One region of the Rhizobacter sp. P2_H3 genome, then DNA from elsewhere that is predicted to be linked to it. Evidence: predicted binding sites of a transcription regulator. Region 1 holds the regulator's gene; each other region holds the start of a gene.
The links. The regulator LexA, encoded in region 1, represses DNA repair genes until DNA is damaged. The targets are predictions, from matches to a motif close to ACTGTATNNNNATACAGT.
Positions count from the first base shown of each region.

Region 1 (5,223 bases):
CCGCGAACCAGCGCATCGTCGGCCCGGACTACCCGCATTTCCTGACCAGCGAGTGGGCGGTGCCGTACCGCCAGCAGCGCATCGAGCAGCTGTTGGCCGCGACGACCAAGCATTCGATCGCCAGCCTGCGGGCCATCCAGCGCGACCAGCTGTCGCTGGCGGCGCTGAAGCTGCTGCCGGTGCTGAAGCGCGCGGTGTCGCCCCACCCGCTGGCCGCGGCGGCGCAGCGTGAGTTGGCCTCGTTCGACGGCACGATGGCGGCCGACCGCGCGGCGCCGCTGATCCTGTCGGCCTGGGTGCGGCAGCTGACGCAGGCGGTGTTCAGCGACGAGCTCGGCGCCGCGCTGTACGAGCGGCAGCTCGGCAGCCGCAGCTTCCGCGAGGCGCTGGAAGGTGTGCTGGCGCGCCAGGACGGCTGGTGGTGCGATGACAAGGCGACGCCGGTGGTCGAGACCTGCGCGCAGCAGGTGGACGCGGCGTTCACGCGGGCGCTCGACGAGCTGCAGCAGTCGCAGGGCAGCGACGTGGCGAGCTGGCAATGGGGCCGGGCGCACCAGGCCCGGGCCGAGCACCGGCCGTTCAGCAAGGTGAAGGCGCTGGCACGCTGGTTCGAGCTGCGGGCGCCGGTGGGCGGCGACACCTACACCGTCAATGTGTCGCGTGTCGGCCTGCGGCCGGACGCGACGACCGGCGAGCTGTACCTGGCCGAGCACGGGCCGTCGCTGCGGGCGCTGTACGACCTGGGCGACCCGGCTCGCTCACGCTTCGTGCAGTCGAGCGGGCAATCGGGCATCGTGTTTTCGCCGCTGTACCGCAGCTTCGTCGAGCGCTGGGCGAAGGTGGATGACGTGCCGGTGTGGGGCACGCCGGCGGAGCACACGCTGGTGTTGTCGCCGCGCTGATCAGCGCTCCAACTGTGCGAGCTGGCCGACGATCTCCCGCGTGCTCATCAGCCGCACGCCCTGGGCGGCCAGCGCCTCGTTCTGGCGGGCGATGATCTCGTCGGCGCCCGAGGTGGCGTCGGGCCAGGTGCCGTGCGAGTCGCTCGCGAGGATCACGTCGTAGCCGAGCGCCAGCGCCGATTGCGAGGTGTGGGTGACGCAGACCTCGCTCTGCAGGCCGCACACCAGCAGCTGGTCGATGCATCGCCGTCACACCTGCCCAAACAGGGCCTTGCGCTGCGCGGTGTAGGCCCACCACGGCGCGGCGGGCGCGCCGCCCATGAAATCGGTGGCGGCCATGAAGGTGTCGAGCACGCACGGGTCGTGGCGCTGCCCGGTGATCGCGCACAGGCGCTGGTACAGCACGAAGGCATCCTTGCCGCGCAGGTCCTTCGGCTCCTGGATGCCGATCAGCCGCAGGTCGGCGGCCAGCGCGGGGCCGATGTTGGGCAGTTGCTCGAGCGCCTTGCACTCCGCGGCACTCGCCGCCTTGGGGGCCTTGATCACCACGGCGGCCTCCATCACAGCATGCTGTTGCGGATCAGGCCGACCGCCAACCCCTCGAGTTCGAAGTCGACATCGCCGAACGGCACGACGATGGGTTCGAAATCGGGGTTCTCCGGCAGCAGCTCGATGCTGGTGCGGGTGCGCTTGAAGCGCTTCACGGTGACCTCGTCGCCGAGCCGCGCGACGACGATCTGGCCGTTCTTCGCGTCCTTGGCCTTCTGCACCGCGAGCAGGTCGCCATCCATGATGCCGGCGTCGCGCATGCTCATGCCGCGCACCTTCAGCAGGAAATCGGGCCGGCGTGCGAACAGGCTGGCTTCCATCAGGTAGGTCTGGTCGATGTGCTCCTGCGCGAGGATCGGGCTGCCGGCCGCGACGCGCCCGACCAGCGGCAGTGTGAGCTGCGAGAGGCTGGGCAGCGGCAGGCTGAACTGCTTGCCGCGGCTCTGGTTCAGCGCGCGCAATGTGTCAGACTGCAGACGGATGCCGCGCGAGGTGCCGCCCACCAGCTCGATGACGCCCTTGCGGGCCAGCGCCTGCAGGTGTTCTTCGGCGGCGTTGGCCGACTTGAAGCCCAGCTCGTTCGCGATCTCGGCCCGGGTGGGCGGCGCACCGGTGCGCTCGATCGCGCTCTGCACCAGGTCGAGGATCTGCTGCTGGCGGTCGGTGAGCTTCGGGATTTCGTTCATCGCGGTGGGCCTCGGCTTGGTGAAATGGCGTGGACTGAACATCCATCCAGTGACTGTATTTTTATCCAGCTTCGTGAAAAATGCAAAGAACTGATCAGATCGTCGTCGTGCTCGGCACCGGCGGCACCATCGCCGGCACCTCGGCGGCCGCCGGCGACAACATCGGCTACACCGCGGCGCAGCTCGGCGTCGCGCAGCTCGTGAAGGCGGTACCGGCGCTGGCCGCGGTGCCGCTCGAGCCCGAGCAGGTCGCGCAGGTCGACAGCAAGGACATGAGCGCCGACGTGTGGCGCGCGCTGGTCAGGCGGCTGGCGCACCACCTGGCGCGGCCCGAGGTGGCGGGCGTGGTCGTCACGCATGGCACCGACACGCTGGAGGAGACCGCGTGGCTGCTGCAGCGCGTGCTCGCGCCGGCCAAGCCGGTGGTGCTGACGGCGGCGATGCGGCCCGCCACCTCGCTGCAGCCCGACGGGCCGCAGAACCTGCTCGATGCGGTCGCCGTTGCGCAGCACCCCGGCGCGCGCGGCGTGGTCGCGGTGCTCGGCGGCGTGGTGCATGGCGCGGCCGACGTGCGCAAGGTGCACACCTACCGCATCGAGGCCTTCGATTCGGGCGACGCCGGCCCGGTCGGCCGCATCGAGGAAGGGCGGCTGCGGCTGTTCCGTCCGTGGCCGGCGGGTGAGGCGTTGCCTGCGGCGCGGCTGGCCAGGCTGGTCGACGGCCCCGCGTGGCCGCGCGTCGACATCCTGCTCAGCCATGCGGGTGCCGATGGCGTGCTGGTCGATGCATTGATCGAGCGAGGCGCACGCGGCATCGTGGCCGCGGGCACCGGCCACGGCACGGTGCACCACGCGCTCGAAGCCGCGCTGCTGCGCGCGCAGTCGACCGGCGTGCGCGTGCTGCGCTGCAGCCGCGTGGCGGGCGGCCCGGTGTTCGCTCAGCCCGGCGATGTGTTGCCCGCCGGCGGCGAGCTGTCGCCGTACCAGGCCCGCATCGAGCTGCTGCTGCAACTGCTCGCGGAATGACAAACGGCCCGCGAAGGGCCGTTCTTCATCAGGCGCAGGCGGGGCTCAAGCGACGGTCAGCGTCACGTCGACGTTGCCGCGCGTCGCGTTCGAGTACGGGCAGATCTGGTGCGCCGTCTCGACGATCTGCTGCRCCACCGAGCGCTCGACGCCCGGCACGGTGATGGTCATCGCGACCTGGATGCCGAAGCCTTGCGGGATCGGGCCGATGCCGACGCTGGCGGCGATCGAGGTGTCGGCCGGCAGCGTGACCTTGTGCTTGCCGGCAGCCACCTTCATCGCGCCGATGAAGCAGGCCGAGTAGCCGGCGGCGAACAGCTGTTCGGGGTTGGTGCCGACGGCGCCGTTGCCGCCCAGTTCCTTCGGCGTGGTCAGGCGCAGGTCGAGCACGCCGTCCGACGACTTGGAGGTGCCTTCGCGGCCGCCGGTGGAGGTGGCGTGGGCGGTGTACAGGACTTTTTCGAGGGCCATGGTGTCTTCCTTCAGGTGGTGGGGTGGGTCAGGGGTAACAACAACGTTCACGCATGCGCCGCATCGGGCGCGTCATCGAGCAGTTGCTGGCGCAACTGCTGCAGGCGTTGGGTCAGGTCGGTCAGCTCGCCGATGCTGCAGCCGCTGGCCTGGGCCAGTTGGGCCGGCACGCCGCGCGCCTGCTGGCGCAGCGCGCGGCCCTCGGCCGTCAGGCTGACGATCACGCGGCGCTCGTCGTCGGCCGCGCGCCGGCGCTGCAGCCAGCCGGCCGCTTCCATGCGCTTGAGCAGCGGCGTCAGCGTGCCGGAATCGAGGAACAGCCGCTCGCCGAGCTCGCCGACCGTCACCCCGTCACGCTCCCACAGCACCAGGAACGCCAGGTACTGCGGGTAGGTGAGGCCGAGCGGCGCCAGCAGCGGCTTGTACAGCTTGGTCATTGCGAGCGAGGTGGAATACAGCGCGAAGCAGACCTGGTTGTCGAGCTGCAGCCAGTCGACGCCGGCCGGCAGCGCGGGGGCGCCGGCGCTGCTGCGGTCCTGTCGACGGGGGCGGTGGGTGCTTGCCATGGACGAGACTGTATTCTCAATCTGGCAATTGAATTGTGTGCAATATAAATCCCCGGCCGGCGGCAGGGGCATCGCCGTGCCGGCGCACCGGGTCGGATTGGCGCTATCGCGTCAATTGCGGGAAGGCGCGGTAGAGCGACAGCACGCCTTTCGCGGCCGCGAGCGTGCCGGCGGTGAGGCCCGACGGGGTCGGGTTCTCGCGCAGCTTCAGCGCGGCGCCGTAGACCTGGTCGAGCACCTTCGCGGCCACGCCCTGCGCTGCATCGGGCCGCGGCGTGCGCGCGCCCCTGCCGGGCACGGCGTTGCCGAGCGCGTTGGTGCCGCGGTCGCGCGCCCGGCTCGGTGCGCTCGTGCTGCCGCTGTCCTGCCGGGTGACGGTGGGCCGCGGTGCACGTTCGGCGGGCCCGTTGATTCCTTGGAGTGCCATCGCGATGCCTCAGACCTTCATGAACGTGAGGAAGTGGTCGGGCTCGCTGCTGCCGAGCACGGCGGCCGCCTTCTGCTGCTCCTCGCGCAGCAGGTAGCTCAACGGGCTCTCGACGCCGTCGGCGGGCCCGTCGATCTCCTGCGTCGTCGCCATCAGCAGCGTGATCGCGTCGGCCCGGAAGCTGTTGCGGTCGCCGCTGCGGCCCTGCATCAGCTCGTCGGTCACTTCGTCGATCAGTGCGCGAAAGCGCCCGAGCAGTGCCGGGTTCACCGTCGGCGCCGCGGCCGGCTCGGCCGCGCGGGCGGCGCCCTGGCGCTGTCCGGCACCGCCCGACAGGTCACCCGTTTGCGCTTTTTGAAGGGCCATCATGGGGACGAACGATAGGCCGTGCGCCGTTCGTCCCCGGCCACCGAACGGAAGCCGCGTGCGGTGGTGCGAAGCCGTGTCAGCCCAGCGCGTCGAGCTCGCCGGTGACCTCGAGCCAGCGGCCCTCGGCGCCCTCGAGCTCGTCCCCGAGCTGCTTGAGCCGCTTGCCCTGCTCGACGCGCTGTGCCGGGCTCAGGCCGGGCCGCGCCGAGGCTTCCTCGATGTTGGCCT
Region 1 is NZ_JBFUFQ010000171.1:6,127-11,349, reverse strand. It holds partial or broken gene AC1D1T_RS23855 (penicillin acylase family protein) at 1-902, shown strand, start outside; gene AC1D1T_RS23850 (isochorismatase family protein) at 903-1,133, opposite strand; gene AC1D1T_RS23845 (helix-hairpin-helix domain-containing protein) at 1,152-1,463, opposite strand; gene lexA (transcriptional repressor LexA) at 1,463-2,137, opposite strand; gene AC1D1T_RS23835 (asparaginase) at 2,218-3,162, shown strand; gene AC1D1T_RS23830 (organic hydroperoxide resistance protein) at 3,208-3,633, opposite strand; gene AC1D1T_RS23825 (MarR family winged helix-turn-helix transcriptional regulator) at 3,681-4,199, opposite strand; gene AC1D1T_RS23820 (hypothetical protein) at 4,303-4,626, opposite strand; gene AC1D1T_RS23815 (hypothetical protein) at 4,636-4,992, opposite strand; gene AC1D1T_RS23810 (ABC-F family ATP-binding cassette domain-containing protein) at 5,072-5,223, opposite strand, start outside.

Region 2 (5,223 bases), on a different contig from region 1:
AGCTGGTGCGGTACTACGAGAGCGTCGCCGACTGGATGCTTCCCCATCTCGAAGGTCGACCGGTGTCGCTCGTCCGAGCACCACAGGGCGTCGGCCAGCAGCTCTTCTTCCAGAAGCACCCGGAGACGAAGATGCCGGGGATGGCAGAGCTCGATCCGAAACTGTGGCCAGGCCATGCGGCGCTCCTGACAGTAGATGGGGTTGGGGCGTTGCTCTCTGCGGCGCAGATGAACACCATCGAGTTCCACACCTGGAATTCGACGGCGTCGCACATCGATCACCCGGACCGCGTAGTCTTCGATCTCGACCCGGGCGAGGGCGTCGGCTGGACTGAGGTGCAGGAAGCGGCCATGTTGATGCGCGGCTTCCTGGAGCAGCTCGGCTTGCAGAGTTGGCTGAAGACCTCCGGCGGCAAGGGGCTGCACGTCGTTGTGCCCTTGACGCCGAAGCTAACCTATGACGTCGTGAAGGGGTTCTTGCAGGCCGTGGTCGTCCACGTGGCGAAGACCATCCCCCAGCGATTCGTTGCGAAGTCTGGCGGCTCCAATCGCGTTGGAAAGATCTTCATCGACTACCTCCGCAACGGACACGGGCAGACGACCGCAGCGGCCTTCTCGGCACGCGCTCGGCCAGGCATGGGTGTCTCGATGCCGATCGCCTGGGAGCAGCTGCCGGAGATCAAGGGCGGCGACCAGTGGACGGTCGCTACCGCCCGTGAGTACATGTCATTTCAGAAGGAAGATCCCTGGGCGTCGTACACGAAGAGCCGGCAGACGCTGACGCAAGCAATGAAGACGCTCGGCTACAAGGCTCCGCACGCAACGAAGAAGTAACGGCAGCGCTATGTGCACGGCGCTGAAGCACCGTGCAACCGACTGCAGCGGAAGCGTCGCGACGAAGCCGCTACCGAATTTCCATCTCTCCCGGCGCGCGCCCGCTCGCGAGCTGCTCGTTGAACCAGTTCGGGCGCTTGCCGCGCCCTGTCCAGGTTTGGCTTGCATCGGCGGGGTTCGCGTACTTCGGTTGGCCTGGCTCGCCGCTGCCCGACGCCGCCTTCGCTGCCTTGGCGGGGAGGTAGGGGCGCAGAGCCTCGATCCCCTCACTGATACCGAAGCCACCCATCTGGAGCTTCTTCGCGTAGCCGTCGGCGAGTACCTTCAGCTCTTCGCTCCGCTTTGCGCCCAGTGCTGTTTCGGTCTGTTGCAGCAGGGCACGCAGCTCAGCGTACGACAGGCCTTTGAGTTCATCTTTGCCGGGTATCTGCGACATGATTCCTTGGTGTGAGGTTGGCGGCACGCTCGCCGCAAGAGGTGGGAGTGCTGTAGCCGCGGCGCTATGCCGCCTGGCGGTGCTCGTAGTAAAACGGCTGCTTGTCGTCGAGAATTTCTTGTTGACGTTGCAGGGCCCCGAGTGACGGGGAAAGCCAGTCGTGCATGCTCTCGGGCTTGATGGCGATTGGGCAGCGATTGTGCCCGGCCGCTGCGACTTCTGGCGGTGGCTCATCGGTGATCACCGCGAAGGAGAGCAGATCGTCATGGCCAGGCGCAGTCCAATGCGCCCATACGCAGGCAACGAGCATCGGGTCGCCGGACTGCGGGCGGAACTGCAGCACAGTGTTCGCCGGGGCTCCGTCAGGGCCGCTTACCGCGACGTTTTCATAGAACGCGTTCACGACCAATACACCGTGCGAGACGCCGAAAACCGGCTTCCAGAAGTTGTCCAGCGAGTCGCGGCGCGCGTTGTAGGTGGCGGGGTACTTCGTGTCGTAGAAGACCGGCTTGTCAGGCAAGCGGCACAGGTATCGCATCGGTACCAACTTCCGCTCGCCGTCGCGCATGACCATGACGGGTGCATAGTTCGCCGGGTAGATGCGCCCGTCACGTGGCTCGATGTGGGTTCTCCGCAGGTCGTCGAACTTTGCCTGGGCCCGGGCAATCTTGTTGTTCGCAATGCGCTCGCTCTCCTGAGCGCTCTTCGTCACCTTCGTCACCAACTTGCGTTGCGCGTCGATCAGTCGCCTTCGCTGGGTGAAGAACTCGGCCTCGAACTTCGCGACCTGCTGCAGATTGAACTCGTCAATCAGCTCTTTGATCCTGAGCTCGTCGGGCGAGCCGGGCGAGGCGAACGGAGCCTCCATGCTCTTCGGGATCACGATCGAGGGGTCTGAGCGCCTTCGCCAGAAGATGTCGAAGTACTCTTTGATGCTCATGGTCGCACCCCACTCGCGGATGTACAGCTTGTACTCGGCTTCGACTTCAGCGCTGTAGCACATCCCTTGTCCTCCACACGCAAGGCCGTGGCCCGATTGCTCCCTTGAGCGATCGTAGCGCCTGGTCGACGAGACGCGAACCGTGCCCTGATGTCCTAGGGGGAGCCGGGGAGGCGGTGTTGTCAGATGCCCGGTGACGCAAGGTCTCTCGCAAAAATATCTTCAGCGTCAAAAATCAACGGGCTCAACGCTTTACCGACCGAATGGTGCAAACGTCGCACGCGGACGGTGGGCCGTCTCCTCACGTGGTAGCTGTATGGATGTACAGTATTCATATGAATTCGCGTCCAAGCCGACCAGTGTCTGCGATGCCTCGCCTGCCAACGCAGGTGGAGGCCGCGGTTTGGCGCGCAGATCAGATTGGGAACGAGCGGTCGCGCGTGTTGCCTACCGGCTTTCAAGCCCTTGACCAGGCTCTGCCTGGAGGCGGATGGCCGTGCGCTTCGATCACTGAGGTGCTGCAGGTCCAGCCGACCGTCGCGGAATGGCGGCTGCTCGGCCCGGGATTGAAGGTCGCGATGGAAAAGGGCGTCGAGCTCGTGCTCATCGGTCCACCGAAACTGCCTCACCTCCCAGGGCTGCGCCTGGCGGGCATCGATGAGCGGCGCGTGATCTGGGTGCAGGCTGAGTCGCCTGCGCAGCGACTGTGGACCACGGAGCAGCTCATCAAAGCCAACACGATGGCGGTACTGATGGCATGGCTGCCTCAGGTGAGGCCGGAGCAACTGCGGCGGCTGCAGGTGTGTGCGGCCAGCGCTGACAGCCCCGTCTTCCTCTTCCGTCCTGCGTCCGCGCAGCACCAAGCCTCCGCAGCGCCGCTGAGGCTGAGCGCCGAGTCCGATGTCGACTGGCAACTGCACGTGCGCGTGTTGAAGCGACGCGGCCCGACCATCGACGAAACGCTGACGCTGCGCTCTGTTCCTGCCGGACTGGAGGCGTTGATCACGCCCCGCATCGCCAAACCTTCGTCGCTCTTCGCCGCACGGCGTCGTCATCAGCACGACCCGCTTCAAACCTTCCTTTCTCAGGCCGATCCAGATGTTGTGGGCAGCCTTCCTTCCGCAAGTAGCGTCAGTTTCGGACGCCGGGCACCAGCGCACTGACGTGAGCTCGCAAGCGCTGGCCGACGCGGTCAGCGGCTTGAGCACCTGGGCGCTGCAGTTCACGCCGCGCGTTGCGGTGATCGAACCCGAAGGGGACTCGCCGGCAGTCGTCATGGAAGTCGAAGCCAGCGTGCGACTCTTCGGCGGCAAGCGCCGACTGGTCGGACGTGTCCGCGAGGAAGCCAGTGCACTGGGCGCAGAGCAGGTCAGTTGGGCGCCCACCAGCCTGGGCGCCGTCGCACTCGGGCGGGCTCGGCAGTCCAACGGCTTTGCGGCGCCCCTCGGCACACTGCTCGATGCGCTTCCCATCCACACGCTGACCTCGGTGGGTAAGCATCAGGCGACGCTTGCCCGACTTGGATGTCTGACGCTCGGTCAGGTCAGGGCGCTGCCTCGCGGTGGACTCAGCCGCCGCTTCGATGGGCAGCTTCTTGCCGCGCTCGACCAGGCGTACGGCTTGCGGCCGGAGGCGCATGAATGGGTCGTCTTGCCGGATGTCTTTCGGGCGCGTCTGGAGCTGATGGCGCGCGTTGAGCTCGCCCCGGCATTGCTGTTTGGCGCGCGTCGCCTGCTCCTCCAACTCAGTGCCTGGTTGACCGCGAAGCACAGCGGCGTCACGGCGTTCACCTTCCACTGGTGGCATGACACGATGCGGTCGCGATCGGCAGGCACCGGTGGCTCGTTGACGATTCGGACAGCGCGTCTCATGAGGGACGTTGAGCATCTCGGAAGTTTGCTGGCAGAGCAGCTGGCGAAGGTCGAGCTGCTCGCTCCGGTGGGCGACATCGAGCTGACCGCCGACGAGGTTGAGTCGCTGGAAGAGGCAAGCCTCTCGCTCGTCCCGGACGTGCGCGTTGCAGGTGAAGGACTTGCGTTGGTGCTGGAGCGCCTGGCCGCCCGCCTCGGCCCTGAACGGGTGCTCCGCCCGCTGGCATTGGAGGACCACCGGCCGGAGTGGATGTGCCAGTGGCAGGCAGCCGATGTTCAGCGCCCGAAGCGCCTCGCACGCGTGCTCGACGTTCCACAGCCGACGTTCATCCTCGCGCAGCCGCTGCGACTGGCGATGCAGGGCCCGCATCCGATGTACCAAGGCGCGCTGCAACTGCTCTCTGGTCCGCATCGCGTCGAAGGGGGATGGTGGGACCGCATGGAGGAAGGCGGGTCACAGTGCACGCGCAATGTCAGTCGTGATTACTGGATCGCGGTCAGTGAGCACGCGGGGGTCCTGTGGATCTTCCAAACGCGACTGGCCGAGAGTGAGTCGGCGGCTCAAACGGCCTGGTATTTGCACGGCACTTTCGCCTGACCGCCATGCGCCGCATTCCTGCGTACGCCGAGCTGCGTTGCGTCTCGAACTTCAGCTTCCTGCGGGGCGCGAGCCAACCCGAAGAGTTGGTGGAGCGCGCGTACGAGCTGGGATATTCAGCGTTGGCCCTCACCGACGAGTGCAGCCTCGCCGGCATCGTGCGGGCGCACGTGGCTGCGAAGAAGTGCGGATTTCATCTGGTCGTCGGCAGTCAGTTTCAGGTTCACTGCGACGAGGCGACACGTGCCGCCGTCCCTTCATTCGTTCTCACCGTGCTCGCGAACGACTTGAACGGCTATGGGAACCTCTCGCAGTTCATCACGAAGCTTCGGCGGTCGTCGGACAAGGGGACCTACCAGCTCGCGCTCGAGGATGTCACCGGGGCCGAACTGGCGGACTGCGTCGTGCTCTGCTCTCCCAAACGAATGTGCGAGCAGAGCCAGCTGGACGCCGTCGCCAGCTGGCTGTTGACGCACTTCATGGGGCGCTGCTGGTTCGGTGTGGAGCTCATCCGGGTGCTCGACGACGAGGCATGGCTGCACCGG
Region 2 is NZ_JBFUFQ010000104.1:143-5,365, reverse strand. It holds gene ligD (DNA ligase D) at 1-833, shown strand, start outside; gene AC1D1T_RS18610 (H-NS histone family protein) at 904-1,269, opposite strand; gene AC1D1T_RS18605 (SOS response-associated peptidase family protein) at 1,334-2,272, opposite strand; gene imuA (translesion DNA synthesis-associated protein ImuA) at 2,578-3,372, shown strand; gene AC1D1T_RS18595 (Y-family DNA polymerase) at 3,308-4,678, shown strand; partial or broken gene AC1D1T_RS18590 (PHP domain-containing protein) at 4,684-5,223, shown strand, end outside.
Region 2: the regulator LexA is predicted to act here: its motif matches at 2,521-2,538, upstream of imuA (translesion DNA synthesis-associated protein ImuA).

Region 3 (5,223 bases), on a different contig from region 1:
CACCAGCTGCGCCGGTGCGTAGAACCCCATCGGCTGGCTGTTCAGCAAGGCCGCGAGAAACGCATCGGGGTGGTGGCACTTGATCCAGCTGCTGTTGTAGGCAAGCAGCGCGAAGCCGGCCGCATGGCTCTCCGGGAAGCCGTACTCGCCGAAGCCCTCCATCTGCTTGAAGATGCGTTCCGCGTACTCGAGCGCGTAGCCGTTGGCGACCATGCGGCCGACCAGCCGCTCGTGGAACGGCCCGAGCCCGCCCTTGCGCTTCCACGCGGCCATCGCGCGGCGCAGCTGGTCGGCCTCGCCCTGAGTGAAGTCGGCGGCCAGCATCGCGATCTGCATCACCTGCTCCTGGAAGATCGGCACGCCCTTCGTGCGCTCCAGCGCGGGCCAGAGCGGCTCGGGGCAATCGATCTCCGCGATCGGCAGGTTGCGGTTCTTCAGGTAGGGGTGGACCATGCCGCCCTGGATCGGGCCGGGCCGCACGATCGCGACCTCGACCACCAGGTCGTAGTACTTTCGCGGCCGCAGGCGCGGCAGCATGCTCATCTGCGCCCGGCTCTCGATCTGGAACACGCCGATGGTGTCGGCCTGGCAGATCATGTCGTAGGTGGGTTCGTCGCCCTCGGCGATGTCCTGCATGCGGAATTCACGGCCCTGCTTGTGGCCGATGAATTCCAGCGCGCGGCGCAGCGCGCTGAGCATGCCGAGCGCGAGGATGTCGACCTTGATGAGCCCGAGCGCGTCGAGGTCGTCCTTGTCCCACTGCACGACGCTGCGCTTGTCCATCGCGGCGTTCTCGACCGGCACCAGCTGCTCGATCTGGTCGCGCGCGATCACGAAGCCGCCCGGGTGCTGGCTCAGGTGGCGCGGAAAGCCCACCAGCATGCCGGTCAACTCGGCCCATTGCCGCACCACCAGCGAATCGGGATCGAAGCCGTTCTCGCGCAGGCGCTCGCGGCTGATGCCGCGGCCGTCGAACCACTGCTGGCTCTTCGAGACGGCGTCGATGCGCTGCAGGTCGATGCCGAGCGCGCGGCCGACGTCGCGCACCGCGCTGCGCGGCCGGTAGCTGATGACGACCGCGGTCAGCGCCGCGCGGTGGCGGCCGTACTTGCCGTAGATGTACTGGATGACCTCTTCGCGGCGCTGGTGCTCGAAGTCGATGTCGATGTCGGGCGGCTCGTTGCGCTCGGCGCTGATGAAGCGGCCGAACAGCAGCGTCGCGCGCTCGGGATCGACCTCGGTCACCTCGAGGCAGTAGCACACCAGCGAGTTCGCCGCACTGCCGCGCCCCTGGCACAGGATGTCCCGCGCGCGCGCCCAGCGCACGATGTCGGCCACCGTCAGGAAGTAGGCCTCGTAGCCGAGCTGCTCGATCAGCGCGAGCTCGTCCTCGATCTGCTTCGAGTGCGCCGGCTTCAGCCCGTCGGGAAAGCGCTTGGGCACGCCGGCATAGGTGAGCCGGCGCAGGTGGGCGATCGGCGTCATGCCTTCGGGCACGACCTCGCGCGGGTACTCGTACTTCAGCTCGGCGAGCGAGAAGGTGCATTGCGCGGCCAGCAGCAGCGTGTTGTCGAGCCACGCCGGCTCGTAGAGGCCGGCCAGCCGGCTGCGCGAGCGCAGGTACTGCTCGGCGTTCGGCGCGAGCCGCAGCCCGCATTCGGTGAGCGGCAGGTTCAGCCGCGTCGCGGTCAGCGTGTCCTGCAGCGACTTGCGCGAGCGCAGGTGCATCAGCACGTCGCCGGACGCGACCACCGGCAGGCCGACCCGCCGCGCGACCTGCAGCACGATAGCGAGCAGTTCCTCGTCGCCGGGGCGGTGCAACCGCTCGAGGGCCACCGCGGCCCGTTCGTGGAACCAGGTCTTGAGCCACATCGCATGCGCGAACACCGTCTCGAACGGCTGCGCGGCATCGGGCACCAGCAGCGCCAGGCACTCGGGCAGGCCGGCCAGCGTGGGCGCGTCGGGCACGCCGCCTTCGAGGTCGGACGGGTGCGCGAGGTAATGCCCCTTGTCGGCGCGGCGCCGCGCGACGGTGATCCAGTGCGACAGGTTGCCGTAGCCGCGGCGCGTCTGCGCGAGCAGCACGAGCCGGGCATGCGGGTCGCCCGCCGGCAAGGTGAGCTGCATCTCGCTGCCGATGATCAGGTGCAACTGGCGGCGCCGTGCCTCGACGTGCGCGCGCACCACGCCGGACAGCGAGCACTCGTCGGTGATCGCGAGCGCCGCGTAGCCGAGGTCGGCGGCGCGGTTCACCAGTTCCTCGGGGTGCGAGGCCCCGGTGAGGAAGCTGAAGTTGCTGCGGCAGTGCAGCTCGGCATAGGGGGGGAGCATCGCGGGATGAATACTGTGCTTTCATACAGTATATGGACATATGAACCGCCCCACCGGCGACAAACGCGTGCCCGGCACACGACAGAATCGATGACCCCCCGACGAGGCCACCCGATGCCCCACACCACCCCTTGCCTGCCACGGTTTCGCACGCTGTTCATCGCGGTGACGGCCGCCACCGCGTCGTTCGGCTGCGCCTACCCGCGCACCATCCACGTCTACGACGAGGAATGCCAGGTCATGGCGCGCCAGATGGTGCTCGACGTGGCCGACGTCAATGCCGGCCGCTCATGCAGCACCAATGACTGCATCACCCAGCTGGTGGGCCACGCCGCCGTGCTGGCCGCCTCCACCGTGATCTCCGGCAGCATCGTCGTGACCGGCAACGTCGTCTACTGGCTCGAGAAGAAGCGCAACTGCCGGCCGAAGGCACCGGCATCGACGCCTGCCTCGGCGCATGGCGTGATCCAGTCCGCCTGAAGGGCCGCGTGCGGCAAGGGGCTTGGAGGAAGGCCGACAATGGCGCCCTTCCCCGCTTCGACGACTACGCGAAAGCCCATGAGCGACACCACCTACCCCGACACCCGCCTGCTGATCGACAACCAATGGGTCGACGCCGCCGGCGGCAAGACGCTGGACGTGCTGAACCCCGCCACCGGTGCGCCGATCGGCAAGGTCGCGCATGCATCGACGGCCGACCTCGACCGCGCGCTGGCCGCCGCGCAGCGCGGCTTCGAGACCTGGCGCGCAACGCCCGCGCACGAGCGCGGCAACCTGATGCGCCGCGCCGCCGCGCTGCTGCGCGAACGCGCCGACGGCATCGCCCGCCTGATGACGCAGGAGCAGGGCAAGCCGCTGGCCGAGGCGCGCGTCGAGGTGCTGGCCGGCGCCGACATCATCGACTGGTTCGCCGACGAAGGCCGCCGCGTGTACGGCCGCATCGTGCCGTCGCGCAACCTGGCCGCGCAGCAGCTGGTGCTGAAGGAGCCGGTCGGCCCGGTCGCGGCCTTCACGCCGTGGAACTTCCCGATCAACCAGATCGTGCGCAAGCTCGGTGCGGCGCTCGCGAGCGGCTGCTCGTTCCTGGTGAAGGCGCCCGAAGAAACCCCGGCTTCGCCGGCCGCGCTGCTGGCCACCTTCGTCGATGCCGGCATCCCGGCCGGCGTGCTCGGCCTGGTGTTCGGCAACCCGGCCGAGATCTCGGCCTACCTGATCCCGCACCCGGTCATCCGCAAGGTCACCTTCACCGGCTCGACGCCGATCGGCAAGGAACTGGCCGCGCTGGCCGGCCGCCACATGAAGCGCGTGACGATGGAGCTGGGCGGCCACGCGCCGGTGATCGTCGCCGACGACGCCGATGTCGCGCTCGCGGTCAAGGCCGCCGGCGGTGCGAAGTTCCGCAATGCCGGCCAGGTCTGCATCTCGCCGACGCGCTTCCTGGTGCACAACAGCCTGAAGGCGGAGTTCTCGCAGGCGCTGGTGGCGCATGCCCAGAAGCTGAAGCTGGGCGACGGCCTGGCCGAAGGCACGACGCTCGGCCCGCTGGCCAATGCGCGCCGCCTGGGCGCGATGGCCAAGGTGGTCGACGACGCCCGCAAGCGCGGCGCGACGGTCGCGACCGGCGGCGAACGCGTCGGCAGCAGCGGCAACTTCTTCGCGCCGACGGTGCTCACCGACGTGCCGCTCGACGCCGACGTGTTCAACAACGAACCGTTCGGCCCGGTGGCCGCGGTGCGCGGCTTCGACACGCTGGACGAGGCGATCGCCGAAGCCAACCGCCTGCCGTTCGGGCTGGCCAGCTACGCCTTCACGCGCTCGATCAAGAACGCGCACCTGCTGTCGCAACGCCTGGAGGTCGGCATGCTGTGGGTCAACCAGCCGGCCGCGCCGGTGGCCGAGATGCCGTTCGGCGGCGTCAAGGACTCGGGCTACGGCACCGAAGGCGGCCCGGAGGCGATGGAGGCCTACCTGGTGACGAAGAGCGTGTCGATCATGGCCGTTTGAGCGGCTTGGCCTGAGCAGGACCCGGGGTCTGCCCGACCCCGAGGTTCATCGCGTTCAGGATGTCGCCGTTGTCCTGCGACAGCTCCCACGCGAAGACGCCCGCCAGCCCGTGCGCGACCGCGAAGCGGCCCTTGCGCCGCACGCTGCGCGGGTCGTCGTAGCCGATCATCTGCTGCTCGCGCGCATTCCACAGCGTGTACGACTGCGTGATGCGGTCGTACACCGTTCTCCAGCCCTGCGTGCCGGTGCCCTTCGGTCCCAGCCAGCCGCCGGCCAGCTCGCGGTAGGTGATGTCGCCTTCCTTGCCGGGGAACACGCCGGTGCGCGGCACCCCGTTGAAGCCGTTCGGCCCCAGGCCCTTCACGCCGACGAAGCCGCGGCCGTACATCGCGATACCGGCCACCAGCTTGTGCGCCGGCACGCCGGCTTTCGTCATCACGCGCACGGCGCCTTCGAGGCTGTCGTTGGTGTCCGGCGTCGGGCTCGCGAGCGGCGTGTGGTGGCCGGCCAGCGGCGTCCAGCCGCCGGCAAAGTCGTAGGTCATCATGAAGACGAGGTCCATCACCTTCGCCGCAGCGGCGTGGTTGACCTTCGTCGCGAGCGATTCGGTGGTGTTGATGGCGGCAGTCAGCAGGTAGCGGCGGCCGGTCTGCGCGGAGAGTGCATCGAGCGCGCGGCGCAGGTCGACCATCAGGTCCGCATAGCCCTGCCCGTCGGCCGGCGTGCCCAGCGCGACGCCATTGGCGCTGCCGTTCGAGGTCGGGTGCTCCCAGTCGATGTCGATGCCGTCGAAGGCCGGGTGGGTCTGCAGGAACTGCGTGACCGAGGCGGCGAACACCGCGCGCCGCGCCGGGTCGTTCACGAGGTGGAAGAACGGGTCCGAGCCGC
Region 3 is NZ_JBFUFQ010000095.1:14,248-19,470, forward strand. It holds gene AC1D1T_RS17875 (error-prone DNA polymerase) at 1-2,331, opposite strand, end outside; gene AC1D1T_RS17880 (hypothetical protein) at 2,446-2,811, shown strand; gene AC1D1T_RS17885 (NAD-dependent succinate-semialdehyde dehydrogenase) at 2,890-4,335, shown strand; gene AC1D1T_RS17890 (glycoside hydrolase family 18 protein) at 4,322-5,223, opposite strand, start outside.
Region 3: the regulator LexA is predicted to act here: its motif matches at 2,344-2,361, upstream of AC1D1T_RS17875 (error-prone DNA polymerase).

Region 4 (5,223 bases), on a different contig from region 1:
AAGTGGCGGCACCGGCTTTCCCGCCCCAGCCGGCCGACGCGACCGGCGTGCCATGGAAGGTGGTGCAGGTGTGGTCGCTGGAGCGCGACCACGGCACGCTGTGGCTGGGCACGCTGCCGGGCGGGCTGTTTCGCAGCGGCGATGGCGGCGATTCATGGCAACTGGTCGATTCGCTGTGGCAGCGGCCGGAGCGCGCCGAATGGTTCGGCGGCGGCTACGACGTGCCCGGCATCCATTCGATCTGCCCGCATCCCCAGCGCGCCGGCGACCTGGTGCTGGGCATCAGCTGCGGCGGCGCCTGGGTCACGCACGACGACGGCGCGAGCTGGCAGCTGCAGGCCGACGGCATGCACGCCGCCTACATGCCGCCGGAGCAGGCCGGCTCGCCGAACACGCAGGATCCGCACCGCATCGTGCGCTGCGCCGCGCAGCCGCAGGTGCTGTGGACCCAGCACCACAACGGCATCTGGCGCTCGACCGACGCATCGGCCTCGTGGCAGCAGGTGACGGGTGCGCCGTTGTCGGACTTCGGCTTCGCGGTCGCGGTGCATCCCGGCGATGCGCAGACGGCCTGGTTCGTGCCGGGCGTCGCCGACCAGCAGCGCGTGCCGGTCGGCGGGGCGCTGGTGGTCAACCGCACGCGCGACGGCGGCGCGAGTTTCGAGACCTTGCGCCACGGGCTGCCGCAGCGGCACTGCTACGACCTGCTGTACCGCCACGGGCTCGATGTGTCGCCCGACGGCCGCAGCCTGCTGATGGGCAGCACGACCGGCCATGTGTGGAGCAGCGACGACGGCGGCGACCGGTGGGCGGCGCTGCCGGCGCAACTGCCGCCGGTGTACGCGCTGCGTTTCGGCTGACGGCCCGCGACGGATACATCGGCTGACACCTTGTGGCGCGATGTGCACAGATGATGGCGCATCGTCCCCTCGATCCTGGGGGGACGCGTGCCGCGGTCATGACAAGGCCGCCCGCGATCCGGACAATCGACGCTGTCGAGGAAGCGCCATGCCCACCACCATCACTGTCGGAGCCCGTTCGATTTTCGTCACCGCCACCGCGTGGGTGTTCATGCTGATCGGCGCGCTGGCCTGTGCCTCGGCGCTGCTGCAGAACGCGATGCTGGTGTCAGGTGGATTCCGCAGCGAGGGCCTGCAGGCCAGCGGGCTGTTCGGGCTGCTGATCGCGCACTTGCCGTGGGTGGTCAATGCGGGACTCGTGATGTCGCTGGCCACGCTGGTGTCGGCCGTCGGCCTGCTGCTGCGCCTGAACTGGGCGCGCCGCACCTTCATCGCGCTGCTGCTGCTGGCGATCGTCGCGAACCTGCTCGGCCTGTGGCTGCAGCAGGAGGTGATGCAGTCGGTGGTCGACAGCACGCTGAGCACCGCGACGCTGCCGCCCAAGGCGCTCGGCGTGTTCGGCGGCTTCGTCACCGCGGCCCGCGTGATGGCGGTGCTGGTGACGCTCGGCGCCTGCGGGCTGCTCGGGTGGATCATCCGCCGGCTGATGTCGGCCAGCGTACGCCAGGAATTTGCCTGATCTTTCGGCAGGCTCAGTAGTTCCCGTCGACGTAGAACCAGCGGCCGTCCTCGCGCACGAAGCGGCTCGTCTCGTGCAGCCGCTGCGCGCGGCCGCCGAGCTTGCTGCGTGCGACGAACTCCACCGTTGCATGGTCGGCGTCCTGCTGTGCCTGCCCTCGCACTTCCAGCCCCAGCCAGCGCAGCCCCGGCGGATCGGGCTCCAGCGTGGCCGGGCGGGTGCTGGCGTGCCAGGTCGCCAGCAGGTAGTCGGTCAATCCGTGGACGAAGGCGCTGTAGCGCGATCGCATCAGCGACGGCGCATCGGGCGCCAGCAGGTGCAGCGGGCCGGCGTGGTAGCGGCCGCAGCAGTCTGCGTAAGGGTGGGGCAGGCCGCAGGGGCAGGTCATGTGAGGTCGAGGTTCCAGGTTTCTCCGACCAGATCGTGCCCGAAGCTGTGGTGGGGTTCGGTCGCGACCAGCCGGTAGCCTGCTGCTGCGTAGATGCCGCGCGCAGCCAGCAGGTTGGCATTGGTCCACAGCGTGATGCGGCGGTAGCCGGCCTGGCGCGCGAAGCGCTCGCACTCCTGCACCAGCCGGCGCCCCAGGCCCAGCCCGCGCGCCGACGACTCGACCAGCAGCATGCGCAGCTGGGCCACGCCGTCCTGCACCGCCTGCGTCGCCTCGTCGCGCGCCTGCACGAGGAACACGCAGCCGACGTTCGCGCCGTCGCGCTCGGCGATCCAGCAGGCTTCGCGCGCGGGGTCGAAGCGTTCGATGAAGGCGGCGGCGATGCGCGCCACCAGCGCCTCGAAGCCGATGTCCCAGCGGTACTCCTGCGCGTACAGCGCGCCATGGCGCGCGATCACCCAGCCGATGTCGCCGGGGCGGTGCGGTCGCAGCAGGTAGGGCTCGCGCGTGCGTCGCGCCGGGTCGTCGTCGAGCAGGCGCTGCAGCGTGCCCATCGCCTGCAGCAGTTGCTGCTGCGACGGCTCGTCCAGCGCCGCGAGCAGCGCCTGCACCTGCTGCTGCGAGCCGCTGTCGAGCGGCGCGAACGCGGCGCGGCCGGCCGCGGTGAGCGACAGGTGCGATTGCCGCGCATCGCTGGCCGACGGCGTCGCCTCGATCAGCCCGCGCTCGCGCAGGCCGCGCAGCAAGCGGCTCAGGTAGCCGGGGTCGAGGTCCAGCGAGCGCGCGAGTTCGCCGGCCGTCGGTTGCGCCTGGTGCGCGAACTCCCACAGCAGCCGCGATTCGGTCAGCGTGAAGCCGCTGTCGACCAGGCCTTCGTGCAGCACGCCGATGCGGTGCGTGTAGAAGCGGTTGAAGGCGCGCACCGCGGCCACGCGATCGTTCGGGTCAGAAGAAGACATGCCCGGCATGCTGCCGTAATTAATTGCCAAAAGCAACTATAAATGTGCCAAAGGCTCTTTTGAACAGACTTGTAACGCCATGACCCCGTTTTCAAGTGGATCGATATACTGGATGTGCATACAGTAGTTCACATGCCTTCTGCCACCACTCACTTCGCCCCTCACGCTCGCGCGCCGCTGCCCGAGCGGCTGCACACCAGCGTGTGGCGTGGCAACCAGATGGGGCGCAGCGTCGAGCGCGCGCTGCCCAGCGGCTTCGCGGTGCTCGATGCCCAACTGCCCGGCGGCGGCTGGCCGCGGCGCGCGCTCAGCGAGCTGCTGCTGCCACACCCGGGCCTTGGCGAGATCCGCCTGCTGGCCCCGTGCCTCGCCGCCACGCAGCGGGCCGGGCGGCTGGTGATGCTGTTCGATCCACCGGCGGCGCTGTCGGCCTGGGCGCTGATGCAGATGGGGCTGGATGCCGAGCAGCTGCTGGTGATCGACACCGGCACGCAGGGCATCCCCGGTGTCGACGGCCGGCCGCACGAAGCCGGTGTCGATGCGCGGCTGTGGGCGCTGGAGCAGGCGTTGCACAGCGGGCACGTCGGTGCGGTGCTCGCGTGGTTGCCGCCGCGCCTGCGCGCCGAGCGGCTGCGCCGCTTGCAGGTGGCCGCCCATGCGCACGACGGCCCGGCCTTCGTGTTGCGCGAGATGGCGGTGCAGCAGCAGGCCAGCCCGGTGCCGCTGCGCCTCGCGCTGCGGGCCGGCGGGGCCGATGCCTTGAACGTGCGCGTGCTGAAGCGCCGCGGCCCGCCGCTCGCCCATGAACTGCGGCTCGAGCTGCCGCCGGTGCTGTCCGCCAGCGCCACGCGCAAGGCGCGCGAGCTGGCGGCGCAGACGGTCCAGGCCGCGGCCGCCGTGCCGCCGCTGCGCGCCGCGACCTTCGTCAACCTCGCCTGATCCGGCACCTGCTGCACATGGGCACGCGATGCTCTGGATCGGTCTTCACCTGCCGCTGCTGTCGCTGGAATCCTTCCTGGCGACGCTCCCGGCGGGCAGCGGTGGCAGCGAGCCGCCCGTCGCGCTGGTCGAGGCGCACAGCATCGCCCATGCCAATGCGGGCGCGCAGGCGCTGGGCGTCAAGCCGGGGCTGAAGCGGGCGACTGCGCTGGCGCTTGCGCCGCAGCTGCTGATCGGCCAGGCCGATGCGCTGCGTGACCGGCAGGCGCTCACGAGCGTCGCGCACGCGGCGCTGGCGTTCACGCCGGCGGTCAGCTTCAGCCCGCCGCAGGGCGTGTTGCTGGAGGTCGAGGCCAGCCTGCGCTATTTCGGTGGACTCGAGGCACTGCTGCAGCGGCTGCGCGAGGCGCTGCAGCCGCTCGGCCATGCACTGCGCTGCGTCAGCACGCCGACGGCGCAGGGCTCGGCGCTGCTGGCGCGCGTCGCCGACGGCCTGCATTGCGCCGATGCCGCCGCGCTGCAGCGCGCGCTCGATGCCGCACCGGTCTGGCTGCTCGGCCCGGGCCGCGAGCACTGGGAGGCGCTGCAGGGCATGGGGCTGAACACGCTGGGCGACCTGCGCAGCCTGCCGCGCGCCGGGCTGGCGCGGCGCTTCGGCGAGGCGCTGCTGACCGAGCTCGACGGCGCGCTCGGCCGGCGCCCCGATCCGCGCATGTCGATCGCGCTGCCGGCGAGTTTCGACAGCGCGCTCGAGCTGTTCGCGCGGGCCGACACCACCGAGCAGGTGATGCACGGCGTGCAGGTGCTGCTGTCGCGGCTGGTGGCGTGGCTCGCGGCGCAGCATGCCTTCGTGCGCCGTTTCAGCCTGCAGATGAAGCACGAGCCGCGCTGGCGGCGCGATGACCGGACGCCGCAGCACACGACGCTGGAGATCGCGCTGGCCGAGCCGTCGCGCGATGCGAAGCACCTGATGGCGCTGCTGCGCGAGCGGCTCGCGCAGCTGGCCTTGCCGGCGCCGACGCTGGAGCTCGTGCTGCGCGCCAGCGACATCGCGCGCCAGCCGCCGCCGAACGCCGAGCTGTTCCCGACGCCGCGCAGCGAGCACGAAGGGCTCACGCGCCTGCTCGAGCGGCTGCAGGCGCGGCTCGGCCGCGAGCGGGTGCAGCGCGTGCTGCCGGTGCAGGACCACCGCCCGGAGCGCGCCAGCCGGGTGTGCGCGGCGGCGCTCGACGGCCCGCCATCGTCGCGCCGCGCCGAACTGCCCAGGCCTGGCGCCCAGGCGCGGCCGGTGTGGCTGCTGCCGCTGGCGATGCCCTTGCCGCAGAAGCAGTCGCAGCCGATGCTCGACGGCCACCTGCTGCAGTTGCTGGCCGGGCCGGAACGCATCGAGGCCGGCTG
Region 4 is NZ_JBFUFQ010000046.1:14,535-19,757, reverse strand. It holds gene AC1D1T_RS11715 (WD40/YVTN/BNR-like repeat-containing protein) at 1-860, shown strand, start outside; gene AC1D1T_RS11710 (hypothetical protein) at 1,009-1,539, shown strand; gene AC1D1T_RS11705 (YchJ family protein) at 1,553-1,927, opposite strand; gene AC1D1T_RS11700 (bifunctional helix-turn-helix transcriptional regulator/GNAT family N-acetyltransferase) at 1,924-2,886, opposite strand; gene imuA (translesion DNA synthesis-associated protein ImuA) at 3,019-3,825, shown strand; gene AC1D1T_RS11690 (Y-family DNA polymerase) at 3,854-5,223, shown strand, end outside.
Region 4: the regulator LexA is predicted to act here: its motif matches at 2,994-3,011, upstream of imuA (translesion DNA synthesis-associated protein ImuA).